3 regions of the Oerskovia sp. 140933 genome follow, and region 2 is predicted to be linked to each of the others. Evidence: predicted binding sites of a transcription regulator. Region 2 holds the regulator's gene; each other region holds the start of a gene.
The links. The regulator Rex, encoded in region 2, represses fermentation and respiration genes when NADH is low (regulators of the CRP and FNR family bind a similar motif). The targets are predictions, from matches to a motif close to CTTGTGAANNNNTTCACAAG.
Positions count from the first base shown of each region.

Region 1: the regulator Rex is predicted to act here: its motif matches at 2,953-2,972, upstream of adhE (bifunctional acetaldehyde-CoA/alcohol dehydrogenase).
Region 3: the regulator Rex is predicted to act here: its motif matches at 2,660-2,679, upstream of pflB (formate C-acetyltransferase).

Region 1 is NZ_JAMXIO010000022.1:37,620-44,427, reverse strand. Features, by position in the region: gene adhE (bifunctional acetaldehyde-CoA/alcohol dehydrogenase) at 199-2,901, opposite strand; gene NHG27_RS12550 (prolyl oligopeptidase family serine peptidase) at 3,102-5,276, shown strand; gene NHG27_RS12545 (glycoside hydrolase family 65 protein) at 5,334-6,808, opposite strand, start outside.
Region 2 is NZ_JAMXIO010000005.1:40,459-47,266, reverse strand. Features, by position in the region: gene NHG27_RS04435 (30S ribosomal protein bS22) at 45-143, shown strand; gene NHG27_RS04430 (hypothetical protein) at 272-784, opposite strand; gene NHG27_RS04425 (HAD family hydrolase) at 842-1,651, opposite strand; gene NHG27_RS04420 (glutaredoxin family protein) at 1,757-2,092, shown strand; gene NHG27_RS04415 (redox-sensing transcriptional repressor Rex) at 2,179-2,895, shown strand; gene NHG27_RS04410 (YceI family protein) at 3,084-3,635, opposite strand; gene NHG27_RS04405 (MarR family winged helix-turn-helix transcriptional regulator) at 3,840-4,346, shown strand; gene NHG27_RS04400 (histidine phosphatase family protein) at 4,448-5,137, shown strand; gene NHG27_RS04395 (TlpA family protein disulfide reductase) at 5,190-5,834, shown strand; gene NHG27_RS04390 (cytochrome c biogenesis CcdA family protein) at 5,838-6,668, shown strand; gene resB (cytochrome c biogenesis protein ResB) at 6,668-6,808, shown strand, end outside.
Region 3 is NZ_JAMXIO010000019.1:37,349-44,156, forward strand. Features, by position in the region: gene dxs (1-deoxy-D-xylulose-5-phosphate synthase) at 1-986, shown strand, start outside; gene NHG27_RS11485 (carboxylate-amine ligase) at 1,186-2,316, opposite strand; gene pflB (formate C-acetyltransferase) at 2,936-5,218, shown strand; gene pflA (pyruvate formate-lyase-activating protein) at 5,241-6,251, shown strand; gene NHG27_RS11500 (alpha/beta fold hydrolase) at 6,310-6,808, opposite strand, start outside.

The sequences.
Region 1 (6,808 bases), on a different contig from region 2:
ACGGGTCCGGACAGCGCAACGCCCCCGCGCTGGAGGACACGGGGGCGTTGCAGGGGGGCCGGGGCCAAGGGGGGATGCCCCGGTCCCGAGGCGGGTGGCGCCACCCGGCAGGACGCGCCACCCAGCCGCTGACCCGTACCGCTCGGGTCGTCGGCAGGTCGCCGGCGGGCGGGCTGCTCCCCGTCCGCCGGCGCCCGATCAGTCCGAGGTCGTGGCCGCGGCGAGCGCGGCCGCCTCCTCGGTCGCCTTGCGCTCTGCGCGGACCTCCTCGCGGGTCGTGCCGTAGTAGGCCGCCACCATGATGTCGCGCATGTCCTCGAGCATCGGCAGGCGCGGGTTCGCGGGAGCGCACTGGTCCTCGTAGGCCCGCATCGCGAGGGCGTCGAGGCCACCGATGAACTCGCGCTCCGGGACCCCCTGCTCCTTGAACGAGCGCTCGATCCCGACCTTGGCGCGCAGCTCCTCGACCGCCCGGGCGTAGGACTCGACGGCCTGCTCGGGCGTCGAGGCCGGGAGCCCCAGGTGCTTGGCGATCTGCTGGTAGCGCTCGTGCGCGATGTACTTCTCGGCCTTGGGCCAGCCCGTGACCTTGGTCGGGATCTGCCCGTTGTACCGGATCGCGTGCGGCAGGAAGATCGCGTTCGTGCGGCCGTGGACCAGGCCGAACGTCGAGCCGACCGTGTGGGCCATGGCGTGCACGATCCCGAGGAACGCGCTGCCGAACGCCATGCCGGCGATCGTGGCCGCGTTGTGCATCTTCTCGCGGGCCTCGGGCGCTGCCGCGCCCTGCGTCACGGAGGCCTCGATGTGCTCGAAGACCAGCTTGATCGCGTGCAGCGCCAGGCCGTCCGTGAAGTCGTTCGCGTAGACCGAGACGTAGGCCTCGGTCGCGTGCGTCAGGGCGTCGAAGCCCGAGTCGGCCGCGAGCTTGGCGGGCATGGTCGCCGTCAGGACCGGGTCGATGATCGCGACCGACGGGGTCAGCGCATAGTCGGCGAGGGGGTACTTGTACCCGGTCGCGTGGTCCGTGATGACCGCGAACGGCGTGACCTCGGAGCCCGTGCCCGACGACGTCGGGATGCAGACGAGCTTGGCCAGGTCACCGAGCGTCGGGAACTTGAACGCGCGCTTGCGGACGTCGAAGAACTTCTCGCGCAGGTCCGAGAACGCCATCTCCGGGTGCTCGTACTTGAGCCACATGACCTTGGCTGCGTCCATGGGCGAACCGCCGCCGATCGCGACGATCGTGTCGGGCTTGAAGTCGCGCATCATCTCCGCGCCCTTCTCGACCGTCTCGACGCTCGGCTCGGGCTCGACCTGGTCCATGATCTGGATCGAGACCTTGTTCGGGCGCCGGCCCAGGACGTCGAGGACCTTGTCGACGATCCCGATCTGGCTCATGACCTTGTCCGTGACGATGGTGACGCGCTCGACGTCGGGCATCTGGGCCAGGTACTGGATCGAGTTCGGCTCGAAGTACGTCTTCGGCGGGATCTTGAACCACTGCATGTTGTTGTTCCGACGTCCGATCCGCTTGACGTTGATGAGGTTGACGGCCGACACGTTGTTCGACACCGAGTTGTGCCCGTACGAGCCGCACCCGAGCGTCAGCGAGGGGATCAGCGCGTTGTAGATGTCACCGATGCCGCCGAGCGCCGAGGGCTGGTTCCACAGGATGCGGACGGCCTTGACGCGCTGGCCGAACTCCTCCGCGACGGCCTTGTCCTCGGTGTGGATCGCACCTGAGTGGCCCAGGCCGTCGAACTCGACCATCTGCTCGGCGAGCGTGATGCCGTGGTTCGTCGACTCGGCGCGCAGCACCGCGAGGACCGGGCTGAGCTTCTCGCGCGTCAGCGGCTCGGCCGGACCGACCTGGGCGCACTCCGCGAGGATGATCGAGGTGTCGTCCGGGACGGAGAAGCCCGCCTGCTCGGCGATCCACTGCGGGCTCTTGCCCACGATCGAGGCGTTGAGCTTGGCGCCCGCGCAGTTCGCGCCGCCGGCCTCGACCCCGAAGATGAAGCGCTCGAGCTTGGCCTTCTCCTCGGGGTTCGCGAGGTAGGCGTGCATGTGGGCGAACTCGGCCAGGGCCGCGTCGTAGATCTCGGTGTCGAGGATGACGGCCTGCTCCGAGGCGCACACCATGCCGTTGTCGAAGCCCTTCGACAGGACGACGTCGTTGACCGCGCGGCCGAGCTTGGCGGTCTTCTCGATGTAGGCGGGGACGTTGCCCGCGCCGACGCCCAGTGCCGGCTTGCCCGCCGAGTAGGCGGCGCGGACCATCGCGTTGCCGCCCGTCGCGAGGATGAGCGCGACGCCGTCGTGGTTCATGAGGGCAGAGGTCGCCTCGAGCGAGGGCTGCTCGACCCACTGGATGCAGTCCTCGGGGGCGCCCTCCGCGACCGCGGCGTCCCGCACCACGCGGGCTGCGGCGACCGAGCACTGCTGGGCGCCGGGGTGGAACGCGAAGATGATCGGGTTGCGCGTCTTGAGCGCGATGAGCGCCTTGAAGATCGCGGTCGACGTCGGGTTCGTGACCGGGGTGATGCCCGCGACGACGCCGACCGGCTCGGCGATCTCGACGATGCCCGTGAGGTCGTCGCGTCCGATGACGCCGACCGTCTTGAGGTTGGCCATCGAGTTCGGCACGTGCTCGCAGGCGAAGATGTTCTTGGTGGCCTTGTCCTCGAAGACTCCGCGGCCGGTCTCGGAGACCGCGAGCTGCGCGAGGCGACCGTGCTCGTGGAGCGCCGCGACGGACGCCTTCTTCACGATGCGGTCGATGTCTTCCTGGGTGTAGGCGTCGTACTGCTTGAGCGCCTTGAGACCGCGGTCGACGAGGGCGTCGATCTCGCTGACTCCGACGGGGGGCTTGGCGGGGGCCTTGCTCGTGCTGCTCACGTTGCTCCTCCAGTGACCCGAGCGGCCGGGTCTGCGTCTGTCGTTCCCTTGCTTGTGAATACTTTCACAAGGTGCGCTTAGATGCAAGAGCCTCGTCGGTTCGTCTCGCCCGTCGGACGCCCGCCCCCACGGCGGCCCACCCGGACGACGGACCGGGCCCCGTTCCCGACCCCCGGACCGCGTCGCCTAGGGTGTTCGGCATGAGTGCTGAGAACGACACGATGGACCCGACCGACGCACCACCGGCCGTGCCGCACGACCCGTACCTGTGGCTCGAGGAGGTCGAGGGCCGCGAGGCGCTCACCTGGGTCCAGGGGCGCAACGCCGAGACCGCGGCCACGATCGAGGCCACGGCCGAGTTCGCCGCGACCGAGCAGGCGATCCGCGAGGTCCTCGACTCCGACGACAAGATCCCGGACGTCTCCAAGATCGGTGAGCACTACTACAACTTCTGGCGCGACGCGCAGCACGAGCGCGGCATCTGGCGCCGGACGACGCTCGACTCCTACCGCACGGACCACCCCGAGTGGGAGCTCGTGCTCGACCTCGACGCCCTGGGCGAGGCCGAGGGCCGGAGCTGGGTCTGGCACGGCGCGAGCGTCCTGCGGCCCGCCCCGGGCGGCGCATGGCGGCACGCGCTGATCGACCTGTCCCCCGGCGGCTCCGACGCCGACGTGACCCGCGAGTTCGACCTCGTGACGAAGCAGTTCGTCGCGCCGGAGGACGGCGGGTTCTACCGCGAGGAGTCCAAGGGCGGCCTCGGCTGGATCGACGCCGACACCGTGTACGTCTACACCGACTTCGGGCCGGGCTCCATGACCCCCTCGGGGTACCCCCGGATCGTCAAGCGGTGGCGCCGTGGCACCCCCGTGACCGAGGCCACCGTCGTGTACGAGGGCGAGCCCGAGGACATGTACATCTCCGCCTGGCGCACCCACTCCCCCGGCTACGAACGTGACTTCGTGGGCCGCTCGATCGCGTTCTACGACAGCGAGACGTACCTCGTCCAGGACGCGGGAACCCCGTCCGAGACGCTCGTCAGGATCGACGTCCCGCGTTCGGCCGAGGTCGGCGTCAAGCGGGAGTGGATGCTCGTCGAGCTGCGCGACGACTGGACCGTCGGCGGCACCACCTACCTCTCGGGCTCCTTGCTCGCGACCCGCCTCGAGGACTTCCTCGCCGGGGCGCGCGGCTTCACCATCCTGTTCGAGCCCACGCCCACGACCTCGCTCGCGGGGGCGACGTGGACCGCCCACCACCTCGTGGTCAACGTGCTCGACGACGTCAAGAACCGGCTGCACGTGCTGACGCCACCCCCTCCCGCCGAGAGCGTGGACGCACCGTGGACCCGCGGCGAGCTGCCCGGCCTGCCGAGCATCGGCACGGTCGTCGTGGGCGCGGTCGACTCCGAGGACAGCGACGACGTCTGGCTCGTCACGACCGACTACCTCACGCCCTCGACGCTCTCACTGCTGTCCGTGGGCGCGGGAACCCCGCCCGAGGTCCTCAAGTCCGGGCCCGCCTTCTTCGACGCGAGCGGCCTGGTCATCGACCAGCACTTCGCGGTGTCCGACGACGGCACGCGCGTCCCGTACTTCGTCGTCGGGCGCGAGGAGCTCGTCCGGCCGGAGGCGGGTGCCGCACGCGGTGACGCCGACCACGCCGAGGGCGCACGCGTGGGCGCCGCGCCCACGCTGCTCTACGGCTACGGCGGCTTCGAGATCTCCCTGACCCCCGGCTACTCGGGGGGCCTGGGGCGCGCGTGGCTGGCCGACGGCGGCGTGTACGTCGTCGCGAACATCCGCGGCGGCGGCGAGTACGGCCCGGCCTGGCACCAGGCGGCCCTCAGGTCGAAGCGCCACAAGGCCTACGAGGACTTCGCGGCCGTCGCACGCGACCTCGTCGCCCGGGGCATCACGACCCCCGAGCACCTCGGCATGGAGGGCCGCAGCAACGGCGGCCTTCTCGCGGGCAACATGCTCACGCAGTACCCCGAGCTGTTCGGCGCCGTGATCGTGGGCGTCCCGCTGCTCGACATGCGGCGCTACACGCACCTGCTCGCGGGCGCGTCCTGGGCGGCCGAGTACGGCGACCCCGACGACCCGGAGCAGTGGGAGTTCATCCGGACGTTCTCGCCGTACCACCTGTTCGACCCCGAGCGCGAGTACCCGCCCGTGCTCTTCACGACGTCGACCAAGGACGACCGCGTCCACCCCGGGCACGCCCGCAAGCTCGCCGCGAAGATGCTCGCGGCCGGCAAGGACGTGACCTACTACGAGAACATCGAGGGTGGTCACGGCGGCGCCGCGAACAACGCCCAGGCCGCGCACATGGCCGCGATCCACTACCGCTTCCTGCGCGAGCAGCTGGGCTGACGCCGAGCCGCCGCGTCCCGAGCGAGACGGCGGCTCGCCGCAGGACCGCTCCGCGACCTACGAGTGCGGCACCGTGGCCGTGATGAGCGTCCCGTCCTCGCGCCGGTTGCCCGTCAGGTCGCGCAGGCTCGGGGTGCCCTTGAGCACGGGGCCGTGCCCGTCGAGGGCGACCGTCACGGGCTCGCCCGCCACGACGCGCACGACCTTGCCCCGCACGTGCACCTCGGCGCTCTCACCCGTCTCGCACACGAACGTGATCGAGTCGGTCGTGATCGTGACCTTGAGCCGGGCCCCGTGCAGCATCACGCGGAACGTGAGCGACTCCCACGACTGCGGCAGCCGCGGGTCGAAGCTGATCCGCCCGCAGTCGTCGCGCATCCCCCCGAACCCGAAGGCGAGCGCCGACCAGGTCCCGCCGGCCGAGGCGACGTGCACGCCGTCGGCCGCGTTCGCATGACGGTTCTCGAGGTCCACGAGCAGCGACGACGTGAAGTACTCGAGCGCGAGCTCGTGGTACCCGACCTCGGCCGCGATGATCGACTGGACCACGCCGGAGAGCGTCGAGTCCCCCGTGGTCAACGGGTCGTAGTACTCGAAGTCGGCGAGCTTCTCCTCGGGCGTGAACTCGCTCCCCTGGAGGAACAGCGCGAGGACCACGTCGGCCTGCTTGAGCACCTGGTACCGGTAGATGACCAGCGGGTGGTAGTGCAGCAGCAGCGGCCGCTTGGTCGCGGGCGTCGCCGCGAGGTTCCAGATCTCGCGCTCCAGGAAGTGCGAGTCCTGCGGGTGGATGCCCAGGTGCTCGGCGTAGGGGATCGACATGTGCTCCGCGGCGCGCAACCACTCCGCGGTCTCCTCCTCGGAGACGCCGAGGCGGATCACGAGGCGTTCGTAGTCGTGCGGCGCGTCGCGGCGCATGGACTCGAGGGTCTCGGCCGCGACCCGCAGGTTGAAGCGGGCCATGACGTTGGTGAAGAGGTTGTCGTTGACGACCGTCGTGTACTCGTCCGGCCCGGTGACGCCGTGGATGTGGAAGTGGTCGTCCCCGTTGGCCCGCCAGAAGCCGAGGTCCGCCCACATGCGCGCGGTCTCCACGAGGATGTCGACGCCCTCGCGCTCCAGGAAGTCCTGGTCCCCCGTGGCCCGCACGTACTGCATGAGGGCGTAGGCCACGTCGGCGTCGATGTGGTACTGCGCGGTGCCCGCGGCGTAGTACGCCGAGGCCTCCTCGCCGTTGATCGTCCGCCACGGGAACAGGGCGCCCGCCTGCGAGAGCTGGCTCGCACGGCGGCGGGCGGCGTCGAGCATCTGGTAGCGGAAGCGCAGCGCGTTGCGCGCGTACCAGGGGCTCGTGTACGTCAGGAACGGGAGCACGTAGATCTCGGTGTCCCAGAAGTAGTGGCCGCCGTAGCCGGTGCCCGTGAGCCCCTTGGCGGGCACGCCGCTGCCCTCGGCACGGACCGTCGCCTGGGCGAGCTGGAAGATGTTCCAGCGCACGGCCTGCTGGATCTCCGGCTGGCCGGGGATCTCGA
Region 2 (6,808 bases):
CGGGGCGATCCCGATCGCACACCGATCCAGCATTGTGAGGACCCATGGGCTCCGTCATCAAGAAGCGCCGCAAGCGTATGGCCAAGAAGAAGCACCGCAAGCTGCTTCGCAAGACGCGCCACCAGCGTCGCAACAAGAAGTAGCAGCGCTGCGCGGTCACGCGCACGGTGTCGCGAGAGCCCGGCGTCCCTGAGGGGTGCCGGGCTCTTCGCGTCGCCGGCGACGGTCCGCGCGCGTGCGCCGTCCGCCGTCCGCCGTCCGGCCAGGCCGCTCACGGCGGGGGCGGCGTGCTGGCGTGCGCGCGGCGGGCGACGTCGCTCGTGACCCGGACGACCGTGTCGGGGGCGTGCGCCGCCGGCCACAGCTGGACGAGGTACCGGTCGATCGTGGGCTCGCCGTCCAGGATGGTGTCCTGGCGGGCGGCCTCGTTCATCCGCGACGCGCAGTAGCGGACGCGCAGCGGCCCGAGGGCCGGGACCTCGAGGTCCGCCCCGTCGTCGAACGACATGAGGGCGAGCTGGCCGTCGACCGGCGTGAACGAGACCTCCACGATCTCCTCCCAGGCGGGGTCGACCGCAGGCTCGTCCCCGTGGAGCTCGATCCTGAGGGGCGCGTGCCCGGTGTGCAGACCGGTCTGCATCGAGACGCTCCCCGGGCCGGGGACCCCGCACAGGCCGTTGGCCTGACCGTCCGTCCCGAGGCCGATCGGTGGCCCGTCCCTCGGGTCGCAGATGTGGAAGAAGCCGTAGTGGAGGCCGAGGTCGCGGTCGAAGAGCGTCAGCATCGACGGATCGTCCCACCGGGTGCCGACAACGATCGATCTCCGGGGGAGACCACCGCCTCAGAGCCCCGCGCGCCCCTTGAGGGACCGCCGGATCGAGCGGAGCACGAGCCCCAGGACCCATGCGGCCCCGGCCCAGCTCGCGGTCTTGAGCCCACGGTTCGCGACGCGGCGGCGCCGGCCCCGGAACTCGCGGATGGGCCAGCCGACGTCCTTGGCGTGCCGTCGCAGGCGCGCGTCCGGGTTGATCGCGCAGGGGTGGCCCACGGCCTGCATCATGGTCACGTCGTTGAGCGAGTCGCCGTAGGCGTAGGAGGCCGACAGGTCGATCCCGTGGAGCTCGGCGAGCTCGCGGACCCCTGCGGCCTTGGCCCGCCCGTGCATCATGTCGCCCACGAGCCGGCCCGTGTACAGGCCGTCCTCGTGCTCGGCGACCGTGCCCAACGCACCCGTGACGCCCAGGCGACGGGCGATGAGCTGTCCGATCTCCAGGGGGGTCGCGGACACGAGCCACACCTGGTGGCCGGCGGCGATGTGCTCGTCGAGGAGCTTCTGGGTGCCGGGGAAGATGCGCAGCGAGAGGACCTGGTCGTAGACCTCCTCGCCGATCGCGACGACCTCCGCGACCGAGCGGCCCGCGACGAGGTCCAGGGCCCGCGTGCGGACCTGGTCGATCTGGCGCTTGTTCTCCCCGAGGAGGAGGTAGCGGGCCTGGTGCGCCGCGAACGTCACGAGGTCCGGCGTGGAGAAGAACCCGCGCTGGTACAGCGCCCTGGCCAGGTGGAACGAGCTGGCGCCTCGGATGATCGTGTTGTCGACGTCGAAGAAGGCCGCCGTGGGATGGTTGGACCCAGGAGCAGACGTCGGCATGGCGCCCACTCTATCGGCGCGTACCGACACCTGCCGACGACGCTCACGCGGCGCGACGTCGGAGGGCCGGTGCGACGCACTGTCCGAGATGCGTAGGCTGGGGGCGTGAGCCCCGCAGAACCCGCCGCTGCACAGGTCCCCGGACCGGCAGCAGGAGCCGCCGCAGACCCCGTCACGAGCGCGCCAGCGCGCGTCGTGCTCTACGGGCGCGACGGGTGCCACCTGTGCGAGGTGGCCCGTGAGGTCGTCGAGTCGGTGTGCGCGGACCAGGGCGTCGCCTGGGCCGAGGTCGACGTCGACGGCGACCCGACCGGGGCGCTCGCCGCGCAGTACGGTGACTACGTCCCCGTCGTGACCGTGGACGGTGTCCAGCAGGGGTTCTGGCAGGTCGACGGCGCGCGGCTCGCCCGAGCGCTCTCGCGACGGCGCGCCACCGGCTGAGGTGCCGCACCCGGGCCGGGCGCCTGGGATGATCCGAGACAGCAGGACAGCGAGAGCGTCAACGACGACGACATGACGAAGCATGGGTGGTTCGGGTGGCAGAGACCCTGGGTGATACCGGCATTCCTGGAGCGACCGTGGCGCGGCTCCCCGCGTACCTGCGCGCGCTGCGCGACCTCGAGGGGCGCGGGGTGGAGACGACGTCGTCGACCGAGCTCGCCGAGCTCGCGGGCGTCGGCTCCGCACAGCTGCGCAAGGACCTGTCGTTCCTGGGGTCGTACGGGACGCGCGGCGTGGGCTACGTGGTCGACTCGCTCGCGACGTACATCACCTCGGCGCTGGGCGTCGAGGACGAGCACCGGATCGCGATCGTCGGCATCGGCTCCCTGGGGCACGCGCTCGCGAACTACTCGGGGTACGGGACGCGTGGCTTCGAGGTCGCGGCCCTGCTCGACGCGTCGCCCGGCGTGGTCGGCACCGAGGCCGCCGGTCTCGTGATCGAGCACATCGACGCGCTGGAGGAGGTCTTCGCGCGGGAGAACGTGACGATCGTGGTCCTGGCGACCCCGGCGCACGTCGCGCAGGAGGTCGCGGAGCGCGTCGTCGCGGCGGGGGTCCGGGAGATCCTCAACTTCGCCCCGCGAGCGCTCCAGCTCCCCGAGGACGTGATCGTGCGGTCGGTCGACGTCGGCAGCGAGCTGCAGATCCTGGCGTTCCACGCGCAGGCGCGGGCGCTCGCGGAGAGCGGGTCGACGCCGTCGGACGCGGTGGAGGCCACCGAGGAACCCGCGGCCCAGCCCTAGCCCGTCGGGCGAGGCGGATGCCGCCGAGCCCTGCCGGTCCGCCCGCCCCGGGGCGGCGTCCGCGCCCCCGGGCAGCGCAGGAGCCGGCGCCCCGTGAGGGGGCGCCGGCTCCTGGTGGTGGCGGGGCCGCGTGGGTCCGGGGCGCTCCGCGCCGTCGGTCCGTGCTGCCCGCCGGTGGTGCGGGAGGCTCAGGCCTGCTTGATGGCGGAGAGGTCGAGCGCGATCTTGATCTTGTCGCCGACGAGCACGCCGCCGGCCTCGAGGGCCACGTTCCAGGTCAGGCCGAACTCCTTGCGGGAGACCTCGGTCGTGGCCTCGAACCCGGCGCGCGAGTTGCCGTAGGCGTCGACGGCGGTGCCCGTGAACTCGGTCTCGAGCTTGACCGGCTTGGTCACGCCGTTGATGGTCAGGTCGCCCTCGATGACGAAGTCGTCGTCGTCGGCCTCGACCGCGGTCGAGACGAAGTTCCAGGTCGGGTTCTTCTCGGCGTCCCAGAAGTCGGCCGACTGGAGGTGCCCGTCGCGCCCTGCGTCACCGGTGTTGACCGACTTGGCGTCGATCGCCGCGACCACGTTGGACGACTCGACGTCGTCGCCGATGTTCACGGTGCCCTCGGCGATCGCGAGCGAGCCGCGAACCTTCGAGATGCCTGCGTGGCGGACCGTGAAGGTCGCCTGCGAGTGCGAGGGGTCGATCGTGTAGGTGCCTGCGGTCAGTCCGGCGGGAAGGGTCGTGGCCATGAGTGTCTCCTGGATGTCGTGGTGCGTATGCGTCAGGCGCACCGTCGGCGCGCCACTAGTTGAAGATTCAACTTCATACGAACGCATCAACGCAAGCCCTCTTCCCTCTATTCCCTGACGAGTGGCTCCCGTCGGGCGGATCGTTCCCCGGGTGGGAGAATGGGAGGATTGTTCGGACGGCGGGGCGTGACGGATGAGGCGGAGATGACGGTTCAGCAGGACAGGTTCACGATCGCGGCGCAGGGCACGCCATGGCTCGACGACGCCCAGCAGCTCTCGTGGCGCCAGTACCTCGACGGGACGGCCCGCTTCGTCGAGGCCCTGAGCAGGGACCACGAGGAGCACTCCTCGCTCACGCTCGGCGAGTACGAGCTCCTCGTGCGGCTCTCCGAGGCCCGCGACCACACCATGCGCATGTCGGCGCTCGCCGACGGCCTGGCCCGTTCGCGGTCCCGCGTCACCCACACCGTGCACCGCATGGAGCAGCGCGGCCTGGTGCGCCGGACCGCCGACGCGGACGACCGGCGCGGTGTGAACTGCGTCATGACCGACGCGGGCCACGCCGAGCTCGTGGCCTCCGCACCCGGGCACGTGACCGCGGTGCGTCGCCTCATGGTCGACGTCCTGACGCCCACGCAGCTGCAGAACCTCGGCGAGGCCATGGCGGCGATCGGGGAGGCCTGCCGGCTCGCGGACGAGCGCGACCAGTAGCCGGCGCCGGCCCCTGGCCGTCCGGCACCGGAGATTCCTGTGTCGGGGAGCACGCCGCCCCGGTGCACCGCGCGGCGCAGAACTTTGGGACACTGGTCCGCATGGTCGCAACCACGGTCCACCTCATGCGTCACGGTGAAGTCTTCAACCCGGACGGCATCCTCTACGGTCGAATCCCCGGCTACCACCTCTCGGAGCTCGGGCACACGATGGCGCGCCGCGTCGCGGGGCACCTGTCGGGCAAGCCCGTCGAGGGCGCACCCGCGCTGCCCGACGACGTCGCCCCCGAGCCCTTCGACGTCGCCCTGGTCATCGCCTCCCCGCTGCAGCGGGCGCAGGAGACGGCGACGCCGGTGGCCGAGGCCTTCGGGCTGCCCCTCGGGACCGACGAGCGCCTCATCGAGGCAGGCAACCACTTCGAGGGGATGAAGTTCGGGGTGGGCGACGGCTCGCTGCGCCACCCCGGGCACTGGCCCTACCTGTGGAACCCCCTGCGTCCGTCCTGGGGCGAACCCTACAAGCAGCAGGTCGCGCGCATGCACGCCGCGATCCACGACGCCCGGGCCCAGGCCGAGGGGCGCGAGGTCGTGCTCGTGAGCCACCAGCTCCCCATCTGGATCTCCCGCCTGGCGTTCGAGGGCAAGCGCCTGTGGCACGACCCGCGCAACCGTCAGTGCTCGCTCGCGTCGCTCACGTCGCTGCGCTTCGAGGGTGACCGCCTCGTCGGGATCCACTACACCGAGCCGGTCGCGGACCTGCTCCCGGGGGCGGCGAAGGTCTCGGGAGCGTGACCCGCCAGGTCCTTCCCAGGTTGTGCCCAGGCACGTGGGAGAAAGTTCTGCCATGATCCACCCCTTCCGTGCCCGGGACGGTCGCGCGCTCGCCCACGGGCGCCGGTCCGCCGGCACGCTCACCCTCGGTACCGCCGCCCTCGTCGCGCTCGGCCTGGTCCTCACCGGCTGCTCCCAGGAGTCCGGGGCCACGAGCCCCGACGACGTCGTGGGGCAGGGCTACGTCTCGGGCGACGGCTCGGTCAAGACCTGGGAGGTCTCCGACCGCGACGAGCCCGTCGCGCTGACGGGCACCGACTTCGAGGGCGGCGCGGTCGACACGACCGAGTGGCTGGGCGACGTGGTCGTCATCAACACCTGGTACGCGTCGTGCGCGCCCTGCCGCGCCGAGGCGCCGGACCTGGTCGCGCTCGCCAACGACCGCGGCCCCGAGGGCGTGCACGTGCTCGGCATCAACAGCACCGACGACGCGGGCGCCGCGCTCGCGTTCGAGCGCACGTTCGAGGTGCCCTACCCGTCGATCGAGGACACGCGCGGCGAGGCCATCGCTGCGCTCGAGGGCTCGGTCCCGCTGCAGGCCGTCCCGACGACCGTCGTGCTCGACCGCGAGGGCCGCGTCGCCGCGCGCGTCATCGGGCGTGCCGAGGGCTCGACGCTCGGTGCCATCGTCGACGACCTGCTCGCCGAGAGCGCCTGACGCATGGGTCCCCTCGTGCTCGCCGGTGACCTCGGCTTCACCTTCGCCGCGACGGTGTGGAGCGGCTCGATGCTGCTCGCGGTCCCTGTGGCGATCCTCGCGGGGCTCGTGTCGTTCGCCTCGCCCTGCGTCCTGCCCCTCGTCCCCGGCTACGTCGGGTACGTGAGCGGGCTGGCGGCGGCGAACGCCGGCGCGACCGGGGTGCAGCGGTCGGGCGGCAGCGGCAGCACGGCGGTGCGGACCGCGCGGGCACCGGGCCGGTGGCGGGTCGCGGCGGGCGTCGGGCTCTTCGTGGCCGGCTTCACGCTCGTCTTCGTCCTGCTCATGGTCGCCGCCGGGGCCGTCGGCGTGCACGTCAAGCACTGGGAGGACGTCATCACGCGGGTCATCGGGGTCTTCGTGATCCTCATGGGCTTCGCGTTCATGGGCGCGATGCCCTTCCTCCAGCGGGACCGTCGCCTGCACCTGAGCCCCACCGCGGGAATCTGGGGTGCACCGCTCCTGGGCATCGTGTTCGGCCTGGGCTGGGCGCCCTGCATCGGCCCGACGCTCACGGCGGTCATGGCGCTGTCCCTCGAGGAGGCCACCGCGGGTCGCGGGGCGATCCTGGGCATCGCCTACAGCCTGGGCCTCGGCATCCCGTTCCTGCTCATCGGGATCGGCCTGGAGCGGTCCAAGAAGGCCGTGGCCTTCCTCCGTCGTCACCGGGTCGCGATCATGCGCATCGGCGGCGGCATGCTCATCGTCATCGGTCTCGCCCTCGTGACCGGCGTCTGGGGCACCTGGACCTCCCGCCTCGGCGGGCTCATCACGGGCTTCGAGCCGGTGATCTGATGAGCGACAAGGACCTCTACCGCCCCGAGGGCATCGACGACGCGTTCAGCCACCCCGAGCCCGAGGCGGGCCCGGCCGAGGGCGAGACGGCCCGCCCGGCGGGAGCGGCGCCGTCGGGCCGGGAGGCGCCGACCCCGCAC
Region 3 (6,808 bases), on a different contig from region 2:
GCTGGACCTCGGTGTTCGCGGACGAGATCGTCTCGATCGGTCGCCGTCGGCCCGACGTCGTGGCGATCACCGCGGCCATGCTGCACCCCGTGGGTCTGGCACCCTTCGCGGAGGCCTTCCCCGAGCGCACGTTCGACGTCGGCATCGCCGAGCAGCACGCGGCGACCTCGGCGGCGGGCATGGCCTTCGCGGGCCTGCACCCCGTGGTCGCGGTCTACGCGACGTTCCTCAACCGCGCGTTCGACCAGGTCCTCATGGACGTGGCTCTGCACAAGGCGGGCGTCACGTTCGTGCTGGACCGCGCCGGCATCACGGGCGAGGACGGCGCGAGCCACAACGGCATGTGGGACATGGCCATGCTGCGGATCGTGCCGGGTCTGCACCTTGCGGCTCCGCGTGACGAGGCGACGCTGCGCGAGGCCCTGCGCCACGCGGTCGACATCGACGACGCGCCCTCGGTCGTGCGCTACCCCAAGGGCGCGGTCGTCGCACCGATCCCGGCGATCGAGACGCTCGACGGCGTCGACGTCGTCGCGCGGCACGACGCCGTGCCGAGCAGGACGGCCAAGGCCCCTGCTGCGACGGGCACGACCGCGGGACCGGCCACCACGACCCGCAAGGTCCTCCTCGTGGGCGTGGGGTCCATGACGGGCACCGCGATGGCTGCGGGCGAGGCGCTCGCGGCCCACGGCGTGGACGTCACGGTCGCGTCGCCGACGTGGGTCCTCCCCCTGCCCTCGGCGCTCGTCAAGCTCGCGGGTGAGCACGACCTCGTGGTCACGATCGAGGACGGTCTCGCCGACGGCGGCATCGGCTCGCTCCTGGGGCAGCGCGCGGTCGAGGCCGGCGTCACGGTCCCGGTCGTGCCGTTGGGCCTGCCGACCGTCTTCCTCGACCACATGTCGATCGACCAGGTCAAGGCCGTGCACCGCCTCACGGCGCAGGACGTCACGCGCGACGCCCTGACGGCGCTCGCGCTGCTCTGAGCCCTCCGTGAGCGGTCCTGCTGCCGTCTGAACGGCCTTCGGGGCACGACACGCCACCTCAGGGGCACGGACACCCGTCCGTGCCCCTGACGGCGTCCTGGGCCGGGACGCAGCCCGCCCGACGGCGCCGCGCGCGCAGCGTGGTCGATGTGCCGCGGGTGGGACTCACCGGCCGGTCGGCCCGGTCCGGGGCCCGTGCTCAGGCCAGCGTGGCCTCGGCCGCGCGCTCGGTCACCGCGCGCAGGTCGCCCGAGCGGGCGAACCACGCCCGCTGACGGGCCGCGCCGCCGCCGTCGGACCAGAGCCGCCCGAGCAGCTCGGTCACGGCGTCGAGGTCGCCCGTGTCGACGAGCGCCTCGCGCACGTGCGCGACGAGCTGGCCCACGACGTCGTGCGCGGTCGCGGGCTTCCAGGTGAGCGGGGAGACGAGGTCGCCCGAGATGCCCGAGCGGCCGGCCCGCCAGGACGCGGTGCGCAGGAGCTCGGGGTGCAGCATGGGGGCTGCCGTGCCCGCCGCGGCCTCGCGTGCGGCGGTCTCGACGAGCCCGCGTGCGAGGGCTGCGAGCAGGGTCGCGGTGTCGGCGTCGAGGCACACGTCGGCGACCCGGATCTCGACCGTCGGGTAGGACGCGGACAGCCGGGCGTCGAAGTAGATCATCGCGGTGTCGAGGATCGTGCCCGTGGCGACCAGGGCGTCGACCGTGGCGCGGTACGACTCGGCCGTGCCGAACGAGGGGGCGGGGCCCGCCGTCGGCCACCGCGACCACACCTGGGACCGGAAGCTCGCGTACCCGCTGTCCTCGCCCTGCCAGTAGGGCGAGTTGGCGCTCAGGGCGAGCAGCGGGGCCAGCCAGGGTCCGATGCGGTCGAGGACCGCGACGCCCTCGGTGTCCGAGGAGACCGCGACGTGCACGTGGCAGCCGCCCGTGAGCTGTTCACGGGCCGTGAGCCCGAACTCGGCGCGTGCCTGCAGGTAGCGGAGCTTGCCGACCGTCGTGGGGGACACGGGCACGGGCGACGTGCCGAGCGCGACGATGCGCGCGTCGCGCTGCTCCGCCGCCTTGTTGGCGCGGGCGCGTCCGTCCCGGATCTCGCGCGCGAGGTCGGACAGGTCCGCGCACGGGTGCGTGCCGGTCTCGAGCTGTTCCTCCATGAGCTCGAGCTCGAGCTCGCCGCCCGGCAGACCTTCTCGTGAGCCGCCCGACGCCCCCAACCCTCCCTCGACGGGCTCGGTCGTGCTCGCTGTCTCGATGACCTCGGCCGCGACGGCGGTGGGGACGCCGTCGGGCCCGATGAGGAGGAACTCCTCCTCGACTCCCATGGTTCGCATCGACGCAGTCTCACATCGCCCGGCGAGGTTCGCACGCCTTGTGCGCAGCGGGGGCGCGAGGCAGACCGCCCGGGGTTGCGCATAGGGAGTCGCGAGGCGTGTCGGACAGCTCGCCGGGAGGTGCTGCTCGTCCTCGTCCGGTGCACCGGTACCGGGCCTCGACGAGCAGCACCTCGACACGCTCGTCGGCGGGGTGCGGGTGTCGTGGGCCCCGAAGGTGCCCGGGCGCGACCCGGCCCGTACGGTGGGGGCGGTGTCGGACGGTTCGACCAGGCATGTCCGGTGTCGTCCCGCAAGGGACCTTGGTCCCGGGCGTCGGGTCCTTGGACTCCCAAGGAAAGGTCATGTGAAGACCGTCACAAGGTGGAATGCCGACGGATAGATGCATGTTGTAGACCCTAGAAGGGTTGGAATCCCGCCGTTCTGCCGGTCGTGAGCTCCGGTTCGACGTCCGGGCCTGTGAGCCAGGTGACAGCGTCTTTGCCACGCCGACACCCTCTGCGGGTCGTAGCCTGAAAGGGCGAAGGAGAACGGCAGGGCGGCACGGAAGATCCCGCGTCGACCAAGGTCTTTACCCCCGCCGCGCAGGCTGCGCGGCGTGGACGTCGAGGAGAGTGATATGACCAGCATTTCCGAGGCTCGCAGCACCACTGGCGGCCAGGACGACGCGACCGTCCCCGCTTGGGCCGGCTTCACCGCAGGTCCTTGGCAGGACACGGTCGACGTGCGCGACTTCATCCAGCGCAACTACACGCCCTACGAGGGTGACGACTCCTTCCTTGCCGGTCCCACCGAGCGGACCACCGGGATCTGGGCCAAGCTCTCCGAGATGTTCCCCGTCGAGCGCGAGAAGGGCATCTACGACGTCGACCCGCACACGCCCGCCGGCATCACGGCCCACGCGCCCGGGTACATCGACAAGGACGCCGAGGTCATCGTCGGCCTCCAGACCGACGCCCCGCTCAAGCGCGCGATCATGCCCAACGGCGGATGGCGCATGGTCGAGGGGGCCCTCGAGACCTACGGCTACCCGGTCGACCAGGAGCTCAAGAAGGTCTTCAGCGAGTACCGCAAGACCCACAACCAGGGCGTCTTCGACGTCTACCCGCCCAACGTCCGCGCCGCGCGCAGCTCGCACATCATCACGGGCCTGCCCGACGCCTACGGCCGCGGCCGCATCATCGGCGACTACCGTCGCGTCGCGCTCTACGGCGTCGACCAGCTGATCGCAGCCAAGAAGCTCGACAAGCTGGACCTCGACACCCAGCCGTTCAGCGAGAAGATCGTGCGCGAGCGCGAGGAGCACGCCGAGCAGATCCGCGCGCTCGGCGAGCTCAAGCAGATGGCGGCCTCCTACGGCTACGACATCTCGCGTCCCGCCACCAACGCCCGCGAGGCCGTGCAGTGGCTCTACTTCGGCTACCTCGCCGCGGTCAAGGAGCAGAACGGCGCCGCGATGTCGCTGGGCCGCACCTCGACCTTCCTCGACGTGTACCTCGAGCGCGACCTGGCGAACGGTGTCATCACCGAGGAGCAGGCGCAGGAGATCATCGACGACTTCGTCATCAAGCTGCGGATCGTGCGCTTCCTGCGCACCCCGGAGTACGACTCCCTGTTCTCGGGCGACCCGACGTGGGTCACCGAGACCATCGGCGGCATGGGCGACGACGGTCGTCCGCTCGTCACGAAGAACTCGTTCCGGTTCCTGCAGACGCTGTACAACCTGGGCCCGGCCCCCGAGCCCAACATGACGGTCTTCTGGAGCCCGCGCCTGCCGCAGGGGTTCAAGGACTTCTGCGCCAAGGTCTCGATCGACACCTCGGCCGTCCAGTACGAGTCGGACGAGCAGATCCGCCCGGCCTGGGGTGACGACGCCGCGATCGCCTGCTGCGTCTCGCCCATGGCGGTCGGCAAGCAGATGCAGTTCTTCGGCGCCCGCGTGAACCTGGCCAAGACGCTCCTCTACGCCATCAACGGCGGCAAGGACGAGGTCACGGGCAAGCAGGTCTCGCCGGTCGTGGCCCCCGTGCCCGAGGGCCAGCCCCTCGACTACGACGACGTCCGTGCCCGCTTCGACAAGACCATGGACTGGCTCGCCGAGACCTACGTCGAGGCGCTCAACTGCATCCACTGGTCGCACGACAAGTACGCGTACGAGCGCCTCGAGATGGCCCTCCACGACAAGGAGGTCCTGCGGACCATGGCCTGCGGCATCGCAGGCCTCGCGGTCGCGGCGGACTCCCTGTCGGCCATCAAGTACGCGACGGTCATGCCGGTGTTCGACGAGCGCGGCATCGTCGTGGACTACGTGACCGAGGGCGAGTACCCCGCCTTCGGCAACGACGACGACCGTGTCGACTCGATCGCGGTCGAGCTCGTCGAGTCGTTCATGTCGAAGATCCGCTCGCACAAGATGTACCGCGACGCGCTGCCGACGCAGTCGGTCCTGACCATCACGTCGAACGTCGTCTACGGCAAGGCCACGGGCAACACGCCCGACGGTCGCCGTGCAGGTGAGCCGTTCTCCCCGGGTGCCAACCCGATGAACGGCCGCGACACGCACGGCATGCTCGCCTCGGCCCTGTCGGTCGCGAAGCTGCCGTACAACGAGGCGCAGGACGGCATCTCGCTGACCAACACGGTCGTCCCGAGCGGCCTGGGCCGTACCCGGGAGGAGCAGATCGCGAACCTCGCGGGCCTGCTCGACGCGTCGGTCGGTGGCGACGGCTACCACATGAACGTCAACGTGCTGGTGAAGGAGACGCTCGAGGACGCCATGGAGCACCCCGAGAACTACCCTCAGCTCACGATCCGTGTCTCCGGGTACGCCGTGAACTTCGTGCGGCTGACCCGTGAGCAGCAGCTCGACGTCCTCTCGCGGACCTTCCACGGCGCTCTCTGAGCGCGGAAACGGCGGAACCATCATGACGACCCCCTCGACGACCGCAGCAAACCAGGCGTCCGCGCGTGCCGCCGCCCGCTACGGCGTCGACGGGGTCGCCTCGGCTCCGCTCCCGTGGCGGACCTCCGGTGACGGCCTGGGTCACGACAGCGACCTGGACGCACCGGAGGCCCCCCGCCGCCGCACGGGGGCCGGGGTCTCCGGCCTCACGACGGCCGAGGACCTCGACCGGCACGACAAGCTCGCGATGATGCGCTCGGGCGAGCTGGGTTCCGTCCACTCGTGGGAGCTCGTCACCGCGGTGGACGGACCGGGCACGCGCCTGACGGTCTTCCTCAACGGGTGCCCGTTGCGCTGCCTGTACTGCCACAACCCCGACACGCTGCAGATGAAGGACGGCGAGCCGGTCACGGCCGACGAGCTGCTTGCCCGCGTCAAGCGGTACCTGCCGGTCTTCCGCGCCACCAAGGGCGGGCTGACCCTCTCCGGCGGCGAGGTGCTCATGCAGCCCGCGTTCGCCGCGCGCATCCTGGCGGGCGCCAAGGAGATGGGCGTGCACACCACGCTCGACACCTCGGGCTTCCTCGGGGCGAACCTGAGCGACGAGATGCTCGCGAACACCGACCTGGTGCTCCTCGACGTCAAGTCGGGCGACCCCGAGACCTACGAGAAGGTCACGGGGCGGGCCCTCGAGCCCACCCTGAAGTTCGGGCGACGGCTCGCCGAGTCGGGGCTGCCCGGCGGGGTCACGGCCGAGCACCCGGTCGAGGTCTGGATCCGCTACGTGCTGGTCCCGGGCCTGACCGACCAGGCCGAGCACGTCGACGTCGTCGCGGAGTACGCGGCCTCGCTCAACGAGATCCGGCCCGGCACGGTCACCCGTGTCGAGGTCCTGCCCTTCCACCAGATGGGCCGTGACAAGTGGGAGACGCTCGGGCGCGAGTACGAGCTCACCGACACCCCGGCTCCTGACGTCGAGCTGGTCGACCGCGTGCGCGACCAGTTCCGGGCGAAGGGCCTGACGGTCTACTGACCTGCTGCCTGACGCCGTGAGCCGTGGCCCCTGGATCGCTCGATCCAGGGGCCACGGCTCATCTCCGGATCAGGTTCGCGGTGAGCCACGGCCCCAGCACCGGCAGCACCGCGTCGGGCTGCATGGCCCGGGTGTGGTCCAGGCCGTCGAGCAACCGTACGTCCCAGCCCGCGGCACGCAGCTCGTCCGCGTGCGCGGTGAGCGCACCGCCGATGCTCACGTGCACCCCGCCCCACGACCCGCTGTAGTCGATCTCGTCGGCGGTCCCCGCGAACGCGAGGCGCGGGCACGTCACACGGTCAAGGACGCGTCGGTCGTCGAACGAGTCGAGGGCTTCGTAGAGCGTCACGAACTGGCGTGTCTGCTCCTCGCCGATCGTCATGTCGAAGCTCTCCCAGTCGAACTCCTCGACGCTCGCCTCGCCGATGCCCTCGGGGGCGGCGTCCGTCTCCCGCGCTTCCTGCTCGACGACGTCGCTCGACTCGCGCTGCGCCGTCGGGCCGGTGGCAGGGGCCGCTTCAGCGGACGCGGCGGCCTTGGCATGCGTCGCGCGCGTG